Linked DNA regions of Variovorax paradoxus. The protein of the gene in region 2 interacts with the protein of the main gene of each other region in a pairwise test. Links are inferred from orthologs where the notes say so. Each region holds a gene or a part of one and is shown on either strand. Other genes may lie near its edges. The genes, in order: acpP and ybgC.

Region 1 (8,309 bases), 2.5 Mb from region 2 along the record:
TCCGTCCTTAGCCTGTTTAAAAGTTAGTGAACACAAACAAATATCGGCATTTCCGAGCCCTCAGATTTTTTTAGGGGCCGGCGCCTGAACGTCGTAAACACCTCAAAAAAACGGCCCCAAACCCGACTGCCGGGTGGGGCCACTTGACGCCAGCGCCAGATCAGCGTGCGGGACGAATCAGGGCGTACTGCGCCCAATCGCCACGACGGAACAGCACGCTGAGCGCCTTGCTCTTGTCGGCCTTGCCGATGGCGGACTCGAATTCACGCGCGTTCGACACCTCGACATTGCCCACCGACAGGATGATGTCGCCCTCGCGCAGGCCTGCACGGGCTGCGGCGTCATTGGCGGCATCGACCTTCACGCCGCCCTTCAGCTTGAGCTCTTTCTTCTGCGCGTCGGTGAGATCGCTCACAGCCAGACCGAGCGACTTGGCGGCGGCGGATGCCGGCGGCTTCGGCGCCGGTTCGTCGCGGTCGCCCGCGCGCTTGCCTGGCTTGTCTGGCTCGATCTCGGCAATGGTCACGCTGAGGTCGCGCGAAGCGCCGCGGCGGAACACGGTGAGCGTGCTCTTGGTGCCCGGCTTGGTGTTGCCCACCAGGCGCGGCAGGTCGCTCGGCTTCTCGATCGGCTTGCCGTCGAACTTGGTGATGACGTCGCCCGGCTCGACACCAGCCTTTTCGCCCGGCGAGCCGGCTTCGACACCGCGCACTAGCGCGCCCTGTGCCTTGCCCAGGCCGATGGCCTCGGCCACGTCCTTGGTGACCTGGTCGATCTGCACGCCAATGCGGCCGCGCGAGACGCGGCCCGAGGTGCGCAACTGATCGCTCACGCGAATCGCCTCGTCGATCGGAATCGAGAACGAGATGCCCATGAAGCCGCCCGAGCGCGAGTAGATCTGGCTGTTGATGCCGACCACTTCACCGCGCATGTTGATCAGCGGGCCGCCCGAGTTGCCGGGATTGATGGCCACGTCGGTCTGGATGAACGGCAGGTATTCGCCCGTGTCGCGCTGCTTGGCGCTCACGATGCCGGCAGTAACGGTGTTCTCGAGGCCGAATGGCGAGCCGATGGCCATCACCCATTCGCCGACGCGCAGCTTGGAAATGTCGCCAACCTTCACCGCTGGCAAGCCGGTGGCTTCGATCTTGACGACCGCGACGTCGGTGCGCTTGTCCGCGCCGACGATCTTGGCCTTGAACTCGCGCTTGTCCGGCAGCGTGACCAACACTTCAGAGGCGTCTTCGACCACGTGCGCATTGGTCATCACATAGCCGTCGGCCGTCAGGATGAAGCCGGATCCGACGCCACGCGGACGCTCTTCTTCCTGCGGCTGCTGCGGGCGCTTCGGGGTCGGGCCCTGACGCGGTTGGCCAGGCAGAGGCTGGCCGAAGAAACGGCGGAAGAACTCCTGCATCTCCTCGTCCATCTCACCGTTGCCGCCGCGCTGGGCGACCTTCTCGACGGTGCGGATGTTGACGACGGAAGGGCCGACCTGGTCGACCAGATCGGTGAAATCGGGCAGCGTGCGCGTTTGCGCGTGGACCGGCTCGACCGGAAGGAATGTGGTGCCTGCTGTCAGTGCAAGCGCGCAAGCCAGCAGACCGGAACGAAACTTGTGTCCCTCGACTTTGAAGATCATCAGTTTTCTTTCAAAAGAACAGAGCGGCTGAAAACAAGTGCTATGAGTTTGCGCTGTGTGCTTGGTTCAGCGCAATTGGCGCTTATTTGGCCTGTCAGCGCGTGCGCGCGAGGCTTTGGGCGAATGCATTGAGCGTCTGCTGCGGTACCTCGCCGACTGCGGTCAGCCACCAGTCGCTGGCCGGCTCGGGCAGGCGCCGGCGAATGGCGTTGGTCGCTCCGATGGTCAGCACACCGTCGCGGGGCGCGCGCGCAGCGTCGTAGCGCTCGATGAAAAGCGACACCGAGGCAAGGCCATCGGAGAAGGTCCATTGGACCGTGGCCGCGTCCTGCTTCGACTTGCCGCTGTCGTCGCCCACTGTCGGGCGACGGAAGAAGCTTCGGGGCTTAAATCCGGCCACGGGCGTGCGCAACGTCCAGCCTTCGTCCTGCGCGTTGCTGCGCTCGAGCTCCAGTTTCTCGATGCGATAGCCGGAGGTGTTGGACATCATCTGCGAGAGCGCCTGCGCCTTCACCGGCGCGTCGAGCTGCAGCTCGGAGAACGCCGATTGCTCCACCACGCGGGAGTCGCTATCGATGGTCTGCAGCTTCACCACCAGGCCCGAGCGGCGCTCGCTCCAGATGCGATAGCCGAAGCGCAGCGCGTCGTGCGGCACCAGTTGCACCACGTCGGCGTCGAAGCCGGCCACGCGGTCCTTGCCGATCGCGCGCACGTCGTAGAAATCACCGATCGACGAATCGGGCTTGTCCGGCAGGTTCGGGAAGAGATCGAGGTTCTCGCGCTTCTCGACCTTCACCACCTTCGCCTCCGGCAGGAAGGTCATGACATTGCGGTTGCGCCGGAAAGTTGAGCGCGGCGGCCCCGAGAGAGCTTCGATGCGTTCGATCTGATGCTCGCCGTCGCGCACATGCCAGATGCGTGCGCTCGACAGGTCGCCGCCCGGCGCCGACACCACGAAGGTGCCCACGTAATTGCGCTGCCGGGCGCCCGCATGCATGCGCTGCAGCCACTCGGTCACGCTCATGGCCGGTGGTTCGTCCGTCTGCGCAGTTGCCGCGCTCCTTGTATTCGCAGCGCCCGAGCGGGTCTGCGCGGTGGCAGTCTGCGCAAGGCAAAAAGCAGCAAACACAAGCACGAAAGCGCGTGCGGAGATCGGCATCGGAACGGTCATTACGGGCAGCTAGGGGTGCGCGCGCTCAGCGCGTCGGGCCCTCGAAAGTGGCATTGCGCAGGAAACCGGAAGGCATTTGCGAAGCGCCGCCGGCTTGCTGATGCGCTTCAAGCAGTTGATCGAGTCGCGGGTCGCGCAGCATGACCTGCGGATTGCCGTTGCCCACGATCACGCGGGTCGGGGTCAGCGTGTTGCTCGCGGGTTGCGGGCTGTTGACCGCAGCCGCTGCCAACACCGAATTGACCGCTGGCTGCTGTTGCTGCTGAACCGAAGCCAGTTGCGCGCCGCCCTGCGGCACCGCTGTGCCGTTGCCGACCAGGGTCCAGCTGATGGCAGCCACGGCCATCAGCGACGCGGCACCAGCCACAAGCTTCCAGCGGAACACCGGCTCGTTGGCCGCTTCCGCCCTGCGCTGCACGGGCAGTACCACCGGTGCGACGACCGGCGCCGGCATGGGGGCGACCATCACAGGCTCCGCCGCCAACCGTTGCTGGAAGCGCGCCAGGAATGCCGAGGTGTCGCTGCACGGCGAATGAGAGCCCGAACGCAGCACATCGCCCACCACGTGGTAGGCCTGCCAAGCCGCGCGCGATTCGCCTTCGGCGCAGACAGCTTCGATCGCCTGCGCGAACGCCTCGCCCTGCAAATGACCATCCGCAAGTGCGGACACCTGTTCCCGAACCGTCATCGTCTGATTCATTTCATTCACCTGCTTACTTACCAACGCTTGCCGGACTGGTTGTCCAGCAGCGGTTTGACCCTGGCCGAAATGGCCTCGCGCGCCCGGAAAATACGCGAACGCACCGTGCCGATAGGGCAATCCATGACCTCGGCAATCTCTTCGTAACTCATGCCCTCGATTTCGCGCAGCGTGACCGCCTGGCGCAGCTCGGCAGGGAGTGCTTCCATGGCCGCCTCGACGGCACTGGCGATTTCATTCGCCGCCATGACCGATTCGGGGGTTTCGTCGGTGGTTGGTTCGTTTCCGGGACGGTAAGTTTCATCGTCGTCCTCAGAAGAAGGCCTGAGAGCGGCCTCGGAGACAGTCGGATCGCGCTTCATGTCCACCAGCGCCTTCTTGGCGGTGTTGACGGCGATCCGGTAGAGCCAGGTGTAGAACTGCGCCTCACCGCGGAACTGGTGCAGCGCGCGGTACGCGCGAATGAAGGTTTCCTGCGCAATGTCCTCGACCAGGTCGACATCGCGCACCATCCGCCCGATGAGGCGCTCGATGCGGCGTTGGTACTTGATGACCAGCAGTTCGAACGCCTTCTGGTCGCCCGCGACGGTGCGCTGGACCAGTTGGAAATCGACCTCGCCCGGACGCACCACGGCGGGCGCATCGGTCAGGCCGGAATCCGGCGGCACAGGCGGAGAAGTGGTCATCGACGGAGGATCAGGGCGCGTCGGCGGGAGCCGTCGCGCGCCATGGGTCGCCCGCAGGTGCTGCGGACGGGGCGCGCGAATATACCGCACGGCGCACGTCGCGCCAGCGCTCAGGCATGGCTCGCTGCTCAATCCAGATCCAGCGGCGAGCGCGGCCCGGCTCGCTGAGCCGAACCAGCATCAGCGACTGGAAATCGAGCGCCACGAACGCCCTGGCAGCATGCACGGCCCGAGAGGCATGGCCTCCCGTCAACGACCAGTAGAGGCCGTCGAAATGCAGAACGCCCGCGCCATCGCGTCGCAAGCCGAAGCCCGCGGCGACACCCGCAAACACGACACTGAGAACCAACAGCAGCTGGCGCCATCCGGCGCTATCGAAGAGATAGCAGGATGCGCCCGCGCAGCAAGCGCCCAGGGCCCAGAGGACAACGAGAATCCGGGTTGCACCACGCGAGCGCCCCACCGGATAGGTCACCGACGGTGCGCTGTGCATGAAAGAGCAGTGCTCAAGCGCGCTTGAACACCAGCGTGCCGTTGGTGCCGCCGAAGCCGAAGTTGTTCTTGACCGCGACATCGATCTTCAGATCGCGCGCCTCGTTGGCGCAGTAGTCGAGATCGCACTCCGGATCCTGGTTGAAGATGTTGATGGTCGGCGGGCTCTTCTGCTCGTGCAGCGCCAGCACCGTGAACACCGATTCGATGCCGCCCGCGCCGCCCAGCAGGTGGCCGGTCATGGACTTGGTCGAATTGACGACGAGCTTCTTCGCGTGATCGCCGAATGCCAGCTTGACCGCATTGGTTTCGTTGACGTCGCCAATCTGTGTCGAGGTGCCGTGCGCGTTGAGGTACTGCACCTGGTCGGCGTTGACGCCGGCATTGGCCAGCGCCATGGCCATTGAGCGGCGCGGGCCGTCGACGTCGGGCGCGGTCATGTGATACGCGTCGCCCGTCAGGCCAAAGCCCGCGACTTCCGCGTAGATCTTGGCGCCACGTGCCTTGGCATGTTCGTACTCTTCGAGCACCAGCACGCCGGCCCCCTCGCCCAGCACGAAGCCGTCGCGGTCCTTGTCCCACGGACGCGAGGCCGTGGCGGGATCGTCGTTGCGGGTGCTCAGCGCGCGAGGCGCGGTGAAGCCACCGATGCCGAGCGGAGAAATGGTCGACTCCGCGCCACCCGCGATCATCACGTCGGCATCGCCGTACTCGATCATGCGTGCCGACGTGCCGATGGCATGCAGGCCGGTGGTGCAGGCGGTCACGACCGCGATGTTCGGGCCCTTGAAGCCGTACTTGATCGAGACGTGGCCCGAGATCATGTTGATGATCGATGCCGGCACGAAGAACGGCGACACGCGGCGCGGGCCGCGGCTCATCAGTTCGCCGTGCGTCTCCTCGATCATCGGCAGACCGCCGATGCCAGAGCCGATGTTGCATCCGATGCGCACGGCTTTTTCATAAGACAGCGCTTCGCCAGTTGGCAGTCCGCTGTCCTGCACCGCCTGGATGGCGGCGGCGAGCCCCAGATGAATGAAGCGGTCCATGTGACGCGCTTCTTTCTCCGAGATGTATTGGGTGATGTCGAAACCCTTGACCTCACCGGCGAACTTGCAGGCGAAGGCGCTTGCATCGAACGCGGTGATGTTCGCAATACCCGACTTCCCGGCCAACAGGTTGGCCCAGGATTCGGTTGCGGTGTTTCCGACAGGAGCGATGCAACCGAGTCCGGTCACGACGACGCGGCGTTTGGTCATGCCGGCAAACCTTTCTGGAAGCGCTGAACAGTTGCCTGTCGGCGCGTGCGGTTTTTAAAGGAAAAGCCGCCGGCCGCAGTTGCAGTGTTGTCAGCTGGCCAATCAGGCCTTTTGATTCTTGGTGGCGTAGTCGACGGCGTTTTGCACCGTGGTGATCTTCTCGGCATCTTCGTCGGGAATTTCGATGCCGAATTCGTCTTCGAGTGCCATCACGAGTTCGACCGTGTCGAGCGAGTCAGCGCCGAGGTCGGCCACGAAAGCCTTTTCGTTCGTCACTTGGGACTCTTCCACGCCGAGCTGCTCGGCGATGATTTTCTTGACACGTGCTTCGATATCGCTCATTTGGTTCCCTCTGAGGGTTGTAGGTAATCGGTGGATTTTAGCCGGGCGCATTGTGGCATTTGCCGCGCGTCCGGTACGGGAAAAACTTGCGCCTTGCGGCTACATGTGCATGCCGCCGTTGACGTGCAGCTCTTGCCCCGTGACGTAGGACGCCTGGGGCGATGCGAGGTAAGCCACCGCGTGCGCGATGTCGGCCGGCTTGCCCAAGTGGCCCAACGGGATCTGCTGGAGCAGCGCCTGTTGCTGGGCTTCGGGGAGGCTGGCCGTCATGTCGGTTTCGATGAAACCGGGTGCGACGCAGTTGACGGTGATGTTGCGGCTGCCCAGTTCGCGGGCCAGTGCTCGGGTCATGCCCGCAACGCCCGCCTTGGCAGCGGCGTAGTTGGCCTGGCCGGCATTGCCGGAAGCGCCGACCACGCTGGTGATGCTGATGATGCGGCCGTAGCGCTGCTTCATCATCGGGCGGATCACGGCGCGCGAGAGGGAGAAGACGGCCTTGAGGTTGGTGTCGAGCACCGCGTCCCAATCGCTGTCCTTCATGCGCATGGCGAGCGTGTCGCGCGTGATGCCGGCGTTGTTCACCAGCACGTGGATGGCGCCGTAGGCCTGCACGATCTCGTCGATCAGGGCCTCGACGGCGGCGCCGTCGTTCACGTCGAGCGCACGGCCGCGGCCGCCGTAGGCGCTCAGGGCCGAAGTGATCTTGGCCGCGCCATCGTCGGTGGTGCCGGTGCCCACGACCTTGAGGCCGCGCTGCGCCAGCTCCAGCGCGATCGCCGCGCCGATGCCGCGCGTTGCGCCGGTGACCAGGGCGACTTGCCCTTCAAATTTGGGAATGCTCATAAGAAAAAGTGTCGGAGCCTTGCGCCGGTCAGCCGGCGAGCGATTGTCGGGTGTCCGCGAGCGTGGCCGGGTCGTACACCGACGCGGCTTCCAGATCGGGGGCGATGCGCTTCACCATGCCGGCCAGCACCTTGCCGGGACCGCACTCGATGATGGCGGCTACACCGCGCAGTTTCAAGGCCTGCACGCTCTCGACCCAGCGCACCGGGCCGGCGGCCTGGCGCACCAGGGCGTCGCGGATGCGGTCGGCATCGGTCTCGATGGCGACGTCGATATTGTTCAGCACCGGGATTTGCGGCGCGGCCAGCGTGATGGAAGCCAGCTTCTCGCGCAGCGCTTCCGCGGCAGGTTTCATGAGGCTCGAATGGAACGGCGCCGAGACCGGCAGCAGCAGCGCGCGCTTGGCGCCGCTGGCCTTGAGCAGCTCGCAGGCCTTGTCGACCGCGGCCTTGCTGCCTGCGATCACGGTCTGCATGGGGTCGTTGAAATTCACCGCCTCGACGATTTCCGCGCTGCCGGCGCCAAAGCTGGCAGTGGCCTCCGCACAGCCTGCCACCACCTTGCCCGACTCCATGCCGAGCACCGCAGCCATCGCGCCAACGCCAACAGGCACCGCCTGTTGCATCGCTTGCGCACGGAAACGCACGAGCGGCGCGGCCTGCGCGAGCGTCAGCACGCCCGAAGCCACCAGTGCCGAATACTCGCCGAGCGAATGGCCAGCCACGACGGAAGGCGCGGCGCCACCCTCGGCCAACCAGGCGCGCCATGCGGCAACACCGGCCACCAGCATCACAGGCTGAGTGTTGGTGGTGAGCGCCAGCTCTTCCTTGGGGCCGTTCTTGATCAGCGCGCCGACGTCTTCGCCGAGCGCCTCGGAAGCTTCGCGCAGCGTTTCGGCCACGGCCGGGTGATCGCCCCAGGCGTCGAGCATGCCGACCGCCTGCGAGCCCTGACCCGGAAAGACAAAAGCAAAGGATTTCATTGTTGTATGCGCCATCTCGCATTGCAGTCGCCCTCTTCCAGGGCGCCGCAACGCACTACAGATTCAATAGCACCGCGCCCCAGGTGAAGCCGCCGCCCACGCCTTCGAGCATGAGCGTTTCGCCTTTCTTCACCTTGCCGGAGCGCACGGCCTCGTCGAGCGCCAGGGGAATCGAGGCGGCGGAAGTGTTGC
Region 2 (8,446 bases):
TCGCTTGACCGAGCCTTCGAGTTCGCGAGCGCCACCGCGGCCAATGCATCGCAGGTCGACATCTTCGGCGACGCCGAGCACGGCTCGGCCACCGCAGAGCCCGACCTCATCGACGCCACGCCCTGGGGCGTGAAGGAGCGGCTGACGCTGGAGAAAACAGCCGTCGGCTTCTACCTGTCGGGCCACCTGTTCGACGAGGTTTCGCACGAGGTGCGGCGCTTCTGCAAGCGCGAGATCGGCGACCTGCTCGACAGCCGCGACCAGCAGGTCATTGCCGGCATCGTGAGCGACTTCCGCGTGATCAACGGCCAGCGCGGCCGACTGGCGATCTTCAAGCTCGACGACAAGTCGGACTCGATCGACGCCACCGCCGACGAGGCGACCATCAACGCCAACCGCAACACGCTGAAAGATGACGAGCTGGTCATCGTCAGCGGCCGGCTGCAGCCTGCGCGCGGCGGCTTCGAGGCGCGCTTCCAGGTGCAGCAGGTGTGGGACCTTGCCACGGCGCGCTGCCGCTTCGGCAAGTTCCTGCGCGTGGCGGTGAACGGCAAGGCGCCCGACATCGCGCGCCTGCTGAAAGACTTTCCGCCGCGTACCGAGCAAACCGAGGTCGGCGACCTGATCCAGGGGCTGCCGGTGCGGCTGTCGATGGCGCGCGGCGGCGCGCAGGTCGAGCTGCAACTGGGCGAGCGCGCCAAGTTCTTCCCGACCGATGCTGCACTGGCCAGCTGGACCGCGCAGGCGGAAGCGGGCAAGGCGCTGATCGTCTACGACTGAGGCGCGGCGCGAGACCTGGCGTGTGCGTCGTCAGTGCGCCATCGGCGCCACGGCGAGGTCGGGCACCACGTTCATGATGCGCAGCGTCTGCTGCACAACCTGGCTGAACACAGGTGCCGCCACCAGTCCGCCGAAGTACTTGCCGGCGCTGGGCTCGTCGACCATCACCGCAACGATGATGCGCGGCTTGTCGATGGGTGACATGCCCGTGTACCAGGCGCGGTACTTGTTGCTGGCGTAGCCCTTGCCGACCTGCTTGTGCGCGGTGCCGGTCTTGCCGCCCACCGAATAGCCCACGGTCTGCGCCAGCGGCGCTGTGCCGCCGGGCGCGGCCGCCATGTGCATCATCTGGCGCACTTCGCTCGCCACCAGCGGCGAGAACACCTGTACGCCGGCCGGCTCCTCGCCCATGTTCTTCAACAGGCTCACCGGGATCACCTCGCCGTTGTGCGCGAAGGCGGTGTACGCATGCGCGATCTGGAACAGCGAGGCCGAGAGGCCGTAGCCGTACGACATGGTGGCCTGTTCGATGGGGCGCCACGACTTCCACGGCCGCAACCGCCCCGTTACCGCGCCGGGGAAGGGCGTCTGCGGCTTCTGCCCGAGGCCCACGGCCGTGAGCGAGTTCCACATCTCCTGCGCCGTCATGCGCTGCGAGATCTTGGTGGCGCCCACGTTGCTCGACTTCTGGATCACGCCCTCGACCGTCAGCACGCCGAAGTTCTCATCGTCGTGAATGGTCGCGCCCGACACGGTGATGCGTCCGGGGTTGGTGTCGATGATGGTCTTGGGCGTGACGCGGCCCAGCTGCAGCGCGGTGGCGATGGTGATCGGCTTCATCGTCGAGCCCGGTTCGAACACGTCGGTCATTGCGCGGTTGCGCAACTGCTCGCCGGTGAGGTTGCGGCGGTCGTTGGGGTCGTAGCTCGGGTAGTTGGCCATGGCCAGCAGCTCGCCCGTCTGCGCATCGACCACCACCACGCTGCCGGCGCGCGCCTTGTTGGCGACGACGGCATCGCGGATCTTCTCGTAGGCCACGAACTGCACACGGTCGTCGATGCTCAGCTGGATGTCGTGGCCCTCGGTCGGCGGCACCTGGTCTTCGGTGTCCTCGACGATGTGACCAAGCCGGTCCTTGAGGACGTGGCGCGAGCCGGACTTGCCGGCCAACTCCTGGTTGAAGGCCAGCTCCACGCCTTCCTGCCCGATGTCTTCCACGTTGGTGAAGCCGGCCAGGTGCGCCGCCGCCTCGCCCTCGGGATACTGGCGACGGTAATCGCGGCGCAGGTAGATGCCCTTGATGTTGAGCGCCGCAACCTCCTTGGCAACCGGCTGGTCGACCTGGCGCTTGAGCCAGACGAAGGTCTTGTCCTCGTCCTCCAGCTTTTTGTCGAAGTCCTTCTGCGGCATGCCGAGCAGCTTGGCCGCCTGCTTGAGCTTGGCCTGAACTTCGGGGTCGTCGCGCTCGATGTCCTCGGGAATGGCCCAGATGCTGGGCGCCGGAATGTCGGAGGCCAGGATCAGCCCGTTGCGGTCGAGAATGCGGCCGCGGTTGGCCGGCAGCTCCAGCGTGCGCTGGTAGCGCACCTCGCCCTGATGCTGGAAGAAGTCGTTGTTGAAGATCTGGACGTAAGCGGCCCGGCCGGCCAGCAGCACGAAGCCGAAGGCGATGCTGGCCACGATGAACTTGCTGCGCCACACGGGAGTGGGGCTGGCGAGCAGCGGACTGCTGCCGTAGCGGATGCGGCCGTTGGGATTCATCTTGTGCGGGCGTGGCGCCCGGCTGTTGTTGTCCGCGTGTAGACAGCAGGGCGTCGAACGAGTTCCGGGCGGTTGTTCAAAGCCGCCCGGAATCGACGCATAAATCGACGCTGCTGCTGCGCCGTCAGCGCTTGGGCCGCAGCGACACGATCAGCGACGGGAAGATGCGCCCGTCGGTGTCGCGCGGCAGCTTCTCGGTCTTGCGCAGGCCGCGTTCGGCGGCCTCGTCCCAGCCCTGCAGGCCGCTCGACTTGCTCAGCTTGACGCCGACGATGGTGCCGTCGGGCGCCAGGTTGACTTCGAACTCCGCGGCCGGGTTGCCGTTCACCATGTCGGCATCGGGGAAGGTGATGTTCGGGCGCACGGCGGCGGCGATGCGGCCGGCATAGCCGCTCGAAGGGCCCGACGAACGTTGGGCTGTGCCCTTCGAATCGTCGGCGCCGCTCGCACCAGCCAGGCCTTGCATGCGCTTGAGCGCGGCGGCACGGTCGGCGGCTGCCTGCTTCGCCGCGGCATCGGCCTTCTTGGCTTCGGCCTGCTTGGCCTCGGCTTCCTGCTGCTTCTTCTGGTCGGCGAGTTTCTGCTGCTGCTCTTTCTTGCGCTGGGCCTCGTCTTCGGCACGCTGCTTGGCTTCGAGCTCTTTCTTCTTCTGCTGCTGTTGCTGCTCGAGTTCGCGCTCTTTCTGTTCCTTCTGCTCCTTGAGCTTCTTCTCGCGCTCCAGGGCAATGTCGGGCGCCCTTGGCGCAGGTGCGGGCTCGGGCGCCTTCGCCACCGGTGGGGGTGGTGGTGCGGGTGCGGGCGGCGGTGGCGCAGGAGCCGGCGTGGGGGCTTGCGGTGCTTGAAGGCGGGGCGCCGCCTGCTGCACCGTGGACGACCACAGCTCCGCGTCGACCGCACCTTCGTCGGGGTCGCTGCGCCAGCGCACACCCCACGTCAGCGCGGCGATCAGCAACGCATGCGCAATGAGGGCCAGCACGACGGCACGCGGCGTGCCGCGCTGCGGCGGCGGCGCGAACTCGGGGCGATCCAGTGCGAGCGACATGCCTTATTTGCCGCCCGTGGTCGTGACCGACAGGCCCACGCGCTCGATACCGCTGCGCTTGAGCTGGTTCATCGCCTTCACGACGGTCTCGTACTTCACCGACTTGTCGGCGCTGATGACCACCGGGCGCTGGTCGTCGCCGCCCTGGGCCTGCTTGGCCGCGGAGCCGATCTGGGTCATGGGGATCGAGGTGCCGCCCGAGCCGGTGGACGGATCTTTCTTGATCTGCACTTCGTCTTCGCTCTTGATGACGATCTCGATGGGCTTGTCGGGCTGCTTGTTGGCGCGGTCGACCGAGGGCAGGTTGATCACGCTCGGCGTGATGAGCGGCGCGGTGACCATGAAGATGATCAGCAGCACCAGCATCACGTCGATGAACGGGACCATGTTGATCTCGTTGATCGTCCGGCGGCCGCGGCCCCGGGATGAAACGGCGGGCATGCGCTGCGCCTCCGTTCAGCGGTTGGCCGGAGCCACCGACGATGCCGCGCCGCCGGCCGTCGGATTGGCCGACAGGTTGCGCTGCAGGATGTTGGAGAACTCCTCGATGTAGGTTTCGAGGGCAATGGCGATCTTGTCGATCTCGCGGGCGAAGCGGTTGTAGCCCACAACAGCCGGAATGGCGGCGAACAGGCCGATGGCGGTGGCCACCAGTGCCTCGGCGATGCCGGGGGCCACGGTGGCCAGCGTTACCTGCGCCAGTGCAGCCAGGCCGGTGAAGGCGTGCATGATGCCCCAGACCGTGCCGAACAGGCCGACGTACGGAGAGACCGAGCCCACGGTGGCCAGGAACGAGAGGTTCTGCTCGGCCGCGTCCAGCTCGCGCTGGAAGCTCGCGCGCATCGCGCGGCGGGCGCCGTCGAGCAGCGTGGGGGCGTCGGTAACGTGGCGTTCGCGCAGCTTTTGATATTCGCGCATGCCCGAAGCGAAGATGCGCTCCATGGGGCCGGCGAACTTGGCGTTCTGCGCGGCCGAGGCGAACAGTTCATTGAGGCTGGTGCCCGACCAGAACTCGCGTTCGAAGTCGTCGTTGAGGGCACGCATGCGCCGCAGTGCGAAGTACTTGCGGATGATCGCGGCCCAGCTGGCGATCGAGACGATCACGAGCAGCAGCACGACCAGTTGAACCACGAAGCTCGCATGGAGCAGGAGATTGATGATGGAGAGGTCTTGGTTCATGGCTTGAAAGGTTGTGTCATGGAGCCGCTGTAGCGCTCGAGGGTTCCCGTCACTTGCTTCGGAATGCGTGCGGGACGCAATGTGGCGGCGTCCACCCAGCCGATGCGGATCGTGCCTTCGCACAGCAAGACGGGTGCCGGGGCCCCCGTTCGCTCTTGCTCTGTTTTTGATAGCACTCGCTGACCGATTATCAACGACGCAGTGCCCAATTGTTGAAGATCGGCTGTAACGAGCAGTTCGTCGTCTAGCCGCGAGGGCCGATGGTATTTGAGCTGCGTTTCGCTCACCACGAACTGGCCGCCCGTTTCCTCGCGCAGCTTGCGCTGTTCGACGCCCAGCGAGCGCAGCCACTCGGTGCGGCCGCGCTCCATGAACTTCAGGTAATTGGCGTAGAACACGATGCCGCCGGCGTCGGTGTCTTCCCAGTAGACGCGGATCGGAAACGCGTAGCTCATTGCGCCTGGTTCTCTGCCATGGCCCGCAGGCGTTCGATGGATTCCTGCAGGTGCGCCATCGAACTGGCAGTGGAGAAGCGCACGAACTTGGCCGTCTCGGCCGTGCCGAAGTCGCGGCCGGGCGTGACGGCGACGTGGGCGCGCTTCATGGTCTCGAAGGCGAAGTCCCAGCTGCCGGAGATGCCGAGCTTTTCGGCGAAGCTCGTGCAGTCGGCCCAGGCGTAGAAGGCGCCGTCGGGAACCACGGGCACGTTCAGGCCTAACGCGTTCAGCTGCGGAATGAACCAGTCGCGGCGCGCCTTGAATTCGGCGCGGCGGCGTTCGTACTCGGCAATGCTCTCGTCCTCGAAGCAGGCGAGCGCCGCGTACTGAGACACCGTGCTCGCGCAGATGAACAGGTTTTGCGCAAGGCGCTCGACCACCGGCACCAGCACCTCGGGCACCACCAGCCAGCCGAGGCGCCAGCCGGTCATGTTGAAGTACTTGCTGAAGCTGTTGATGCTGATGACGTTGTCGTCGATGGCCAGCGCCGTCTGCCCGAAGGCATCGTCGTATGAGAGGCCGAGATAGATCTCGTCGATCAGCGTGATGCCGCCGCGCTGCGACACCACCTCGTGGATGCGGCGCAGTTCGTCGGGCGCGATCGAAGTGCCGGTCGGGTTCGACGGTGACGCGAGCAGCACGCCGCGCGTCTTGTCGGTCCAGGCGGCCTCGACCTTGGCGGCCGTGAGCTGGAAGCGCTCTTCGGCCGTGGTCGGCACCAGCACGGCCTTGCCGTCCGCCGCGCTCACGAAGTGGCGGTTGCACGGATAGCTCGGGTCGGGCATCAGGATCTCGTCGCCGGACTCGATCAGCGCGAGGCAGGCCAGCTGCAGCGCGGCCGAGGCGCCAGCGGTGACGACGATGCGGCGGGCCGGCACGTCGACGTTGAAGCGCTGGCGATACCAGGCGCTGATGCGTTCGCGCAGATGGTCGAGGCCAGTGGCCTGCGTGTACTGCGTGGCGCCGGCGCGCACGGCGCGGGCTGCGGCTTCCTGCACCAGCGGTGGGGCGGTGAAGTCGGGTTCGCCGATGTTCAGGAAGATCATCGGCCGGTCGGTATGGGCGACCTGGCGGGCCAATGCACTGGCGGCCTTGGCCACTTCCATCACATAGAAGGGCTCGATGCGCTGTGCGCGCGTCGAAATCCTCATGCCTTTGCTTTCCCCGAAGCGCGATCTGCTTCCACTTCGAGCGGGCGCAACTGCGGCGCCAGGCCGTTGAGCACGGCGTTCACGTACTTGTGGCCGTCGGTGCCGCCGAATTCCTTGGCCAGCTCGATGCACTCGTTGAGCACCACGCGCCACGGCACGTCGGGGCAGTTCTGGAACTCGTACACGCCGATCCACATCACGGCGTGCTCGATGGGCGAGATTTCTTCGAACTTGCGGTCAAGCAGCGGGCGGATCAACGCGTCGAGCTGCTCGGCGCCTTCGATCGAACCATGCAGCAGCGCGTCGTAGTGCAGAGCGTCGGCCTTGTGGAAGCCCGCGAGGTCGCGCGTGAAGTGGTCGATGTCGGTCGGGTCGTTGCGGCCCACCAGGTGCTGGTAGAGCGCCTGCAGCGCGAACTCGCGCGCGCGGCTGCGGTTCGACTTGGCCGAAGCCTTGCGCGCGCCCGTGCTGGTGAGGCCGACGCGCGACTGGCGCGGCTTGGCGCCAGCGGGCTTGAGGGGCTTGGAGGTGTCTTCGGTCATGAAAGGGTGGCCAGCAGTTGCGCCATCTCGACCGCCACGCGGGCTGCGTCGCGGCCCTTGTCGGTCTGGCGGGCGATGGCCTGCTCGAGGTTTTCGGTGGTGAGGATCGCGTTGGCGATGGGCAGGCGGTAGTCGAGCGCAATGCGGCTCACGCTCGCGCCCGATTCGTTGGCCACGAGTTCGAAGTGATAGGTTTCGCCGCGGATGATGCAGCCCAGCGCCACCAGCGCGTGGTAGCCGCCGCGTTCGGCGAGCGCCTGCAGCGCCACGGGCACTTCGAGCGCGCCGGGAACCTGCAGGTGATGGATGTCGCTGGCGGCCACACCCAGCGCCTCGAGCTCCGAGAGGCAGGCCGAGGCCAGCGCATCAGTGATGTCGGCGTTAAAGCGCGCCTGCACGATGCCGATGCGCAGGCCTTTGCCGTTGAGCGTTGTCTCGCCCTTGTTTGAACCTTGCATGGTCGTTCAGTCTTTCGTGAGGTAGCCGGCGATTTCGAGCCCGTAGCCCGCCGCCATGCTCGGCATGCGACGCGGCGTGCCCAGCAGATTCATCTTGTGCACGCCGCATTCGCGCAGGATCTGCGCGCCGATGCCGTAGCTGCGCAGGTCCATGCGGCCGCGCTCGGGGGCTTGCGCGGGGCGCGCGGTGCCGTCGAACTGGGCGAGCAGCTCGCCGGCGGTTTCGCCACAGTTCAGCAGCACGGCCACGCCCTTGCCCTCGTTCGCGATGTGCGAGAGGCTGGCGTCCAGGCTCCACGAGTGCAGCGAGCGGTTGATTTCGAGTGCGTCGAGCACCGACAGCGGCTCGTGCACGCGCACCGACACCGTGTCTTCGGGCGCCCACTTGCCGCGCACCAGCGCAAGGTGCACGCCGCGGCTGGGCTTGTCGATGAAGGCGTGGGCGGTGAAGGCGCCCCAGTTGGTCTGGATCTCGCGGCAGCCGACTTTTTCGACCAGTGATTCGACGCGGCTGCGGTGCTCGATGAGCGCGGCGATGGTACCGATCTTGAGGCCGTGCTCGGCCGCAAAGATCTGCAGGTCGGGCAGGCGGGCCATGGTGCCGTCTTCGTTCATCACCTCGCAGATCACCGAGGCGGGCGAGCAGCCGGCCATGGCGGCGAGGTCGCAGCCGGCTTCGGTATGGCCGGCGCGCATCAGCACGCCGCCGTCCACCGCCTGCAGCGGGAAGATGTGGCCGGGCTGAACGAGGTCGGCGGCCACTGCATTGGGGGCTACGGCGGCCTGCACGGTGCGGGCGCGGTCGGCGGCCGAGATGCCGGTAGTCACGCCTTCGGCCGCTTCGATGGAAACGGTGAACGCGGTCGAATGCTTGGCGCCGTTGCGCTGCACCATCGGCGGCAGCTGCAGCCGCTCGCACATCTCGCGCGAGAGCGTGAGGCAGATCAGGCCGCGGGCATGGCGCGCCATGAAGTTGATGGCCTCGGGCGTGATGTGGTCGGCCGCGACGACGATGTCGCCTTCGTTCTCGCGGTCT

The links.
Region 1: the proteins of ybgC (region 2) and acpP interact in binary tests that used the Escherichia coli proteins (3 or more experiments, as listed by UniProt). The link is inferred for Variovorax paradoxus from one-to-one orthologs.

What each region holds. Positions count from the first base shown.
Region 1 is NZ_CP102931.1:5,038,067-5,046,375, forward strand. What follows is about bases 4,673-7,534. They hold acpP (acyl carrier protein), read right to left. Parts: upstream 6,293-7,534; coding sequence 6,053-6,292; downstream 4,673-6,052. Other genes in these bases: NWF24_RS23880 (hypothetical protein), read right to left, coding at 4,673-4,692; fabF (beta-ketoacyl-ACP synthase II), read right to left, coding at 4,706-5,950; fabG (3-oxoacyl-ACP reductase FabG), read right to left, coding at 6,392-7,135; fabD (ACP S-malonyltransferase), read right to left, coding at 7,164-7,534. Outside these bases: NWF24_RS23860 (DegQ family serine endoprotease), read right to left, coding at 161-1,642; NWF24_RS23865 (MucB/RseB C-terminal domain-containing protein), read right to left, coding at 1,737-2,813; NWF24_RS23870 (sigma-E factor negative regulatory protein), read right to left, coding at 2,839-3,513; RNA polymerase sigma factor RpoE, read right to left, coding at 3,531-4,199; more of NWF24_RS23880, read right to left, coding at 4,210-4,672; more of fabD, read right to left, coding at 7,535-8,117; NWF24_RS23905 (beta-ketoacyl-ACP synthase III), read right to left, coding at 8,173-8,309. UniProt on the Escherichia coli protein: Carrier of the growing fatty acid chain in fatty acid biosynthesis.
Region 2 is NZ_CP102931.1:2,529,510-2,537,955, forward strand. Bases 3,489-6,487 are described here. They hold ybgC (tol-pal system-associated acyl-CoA thioesterase), read right to left. Parts: upstream 5,218-6,487; coding sequence 4,759-5,217; downstream 3,489-4,758. Other genes in these bases: tolA (cell envelope integrity protein TolA), read right to left, coding at 3,489-3,583; NWF24_RS11900 (ExbD/TolR family protein), read right to left, coding at 3,587-4,024; tolQ (protein TolQ), read right to left, coding at 4,040-4,762; NWF24_RS11915 (pyridoxal phosphate-dependent aminotransferase), read right to left, coding at 5,214-6,410; nusB (transcription antitermination factor NusB), read right to left, coding at 6,407-6,487. Outside these bases: dnaE (DNA polymerase III subunit alpha), read left to right, coding at 1-780; NWF24_RS11890 (peptidoglycan D,D-transpeptidase FtsI family protein), read right to left, coding at 811-2,541; more of tolA, read right to left, coding at 2,666-3,488; more of nusB, read right to left, coding at 6,488-6,952; ribH (6,7-dimethyl-8-ribityllumazine synthase), read right to left, coding at 6,949-7,410; ribBA (bifunctional 3,4-dihydroxy-2-butanone-4-phosphate synthase/GTP cyclohydrolase II), read right to left, coding at 7,417-8,446.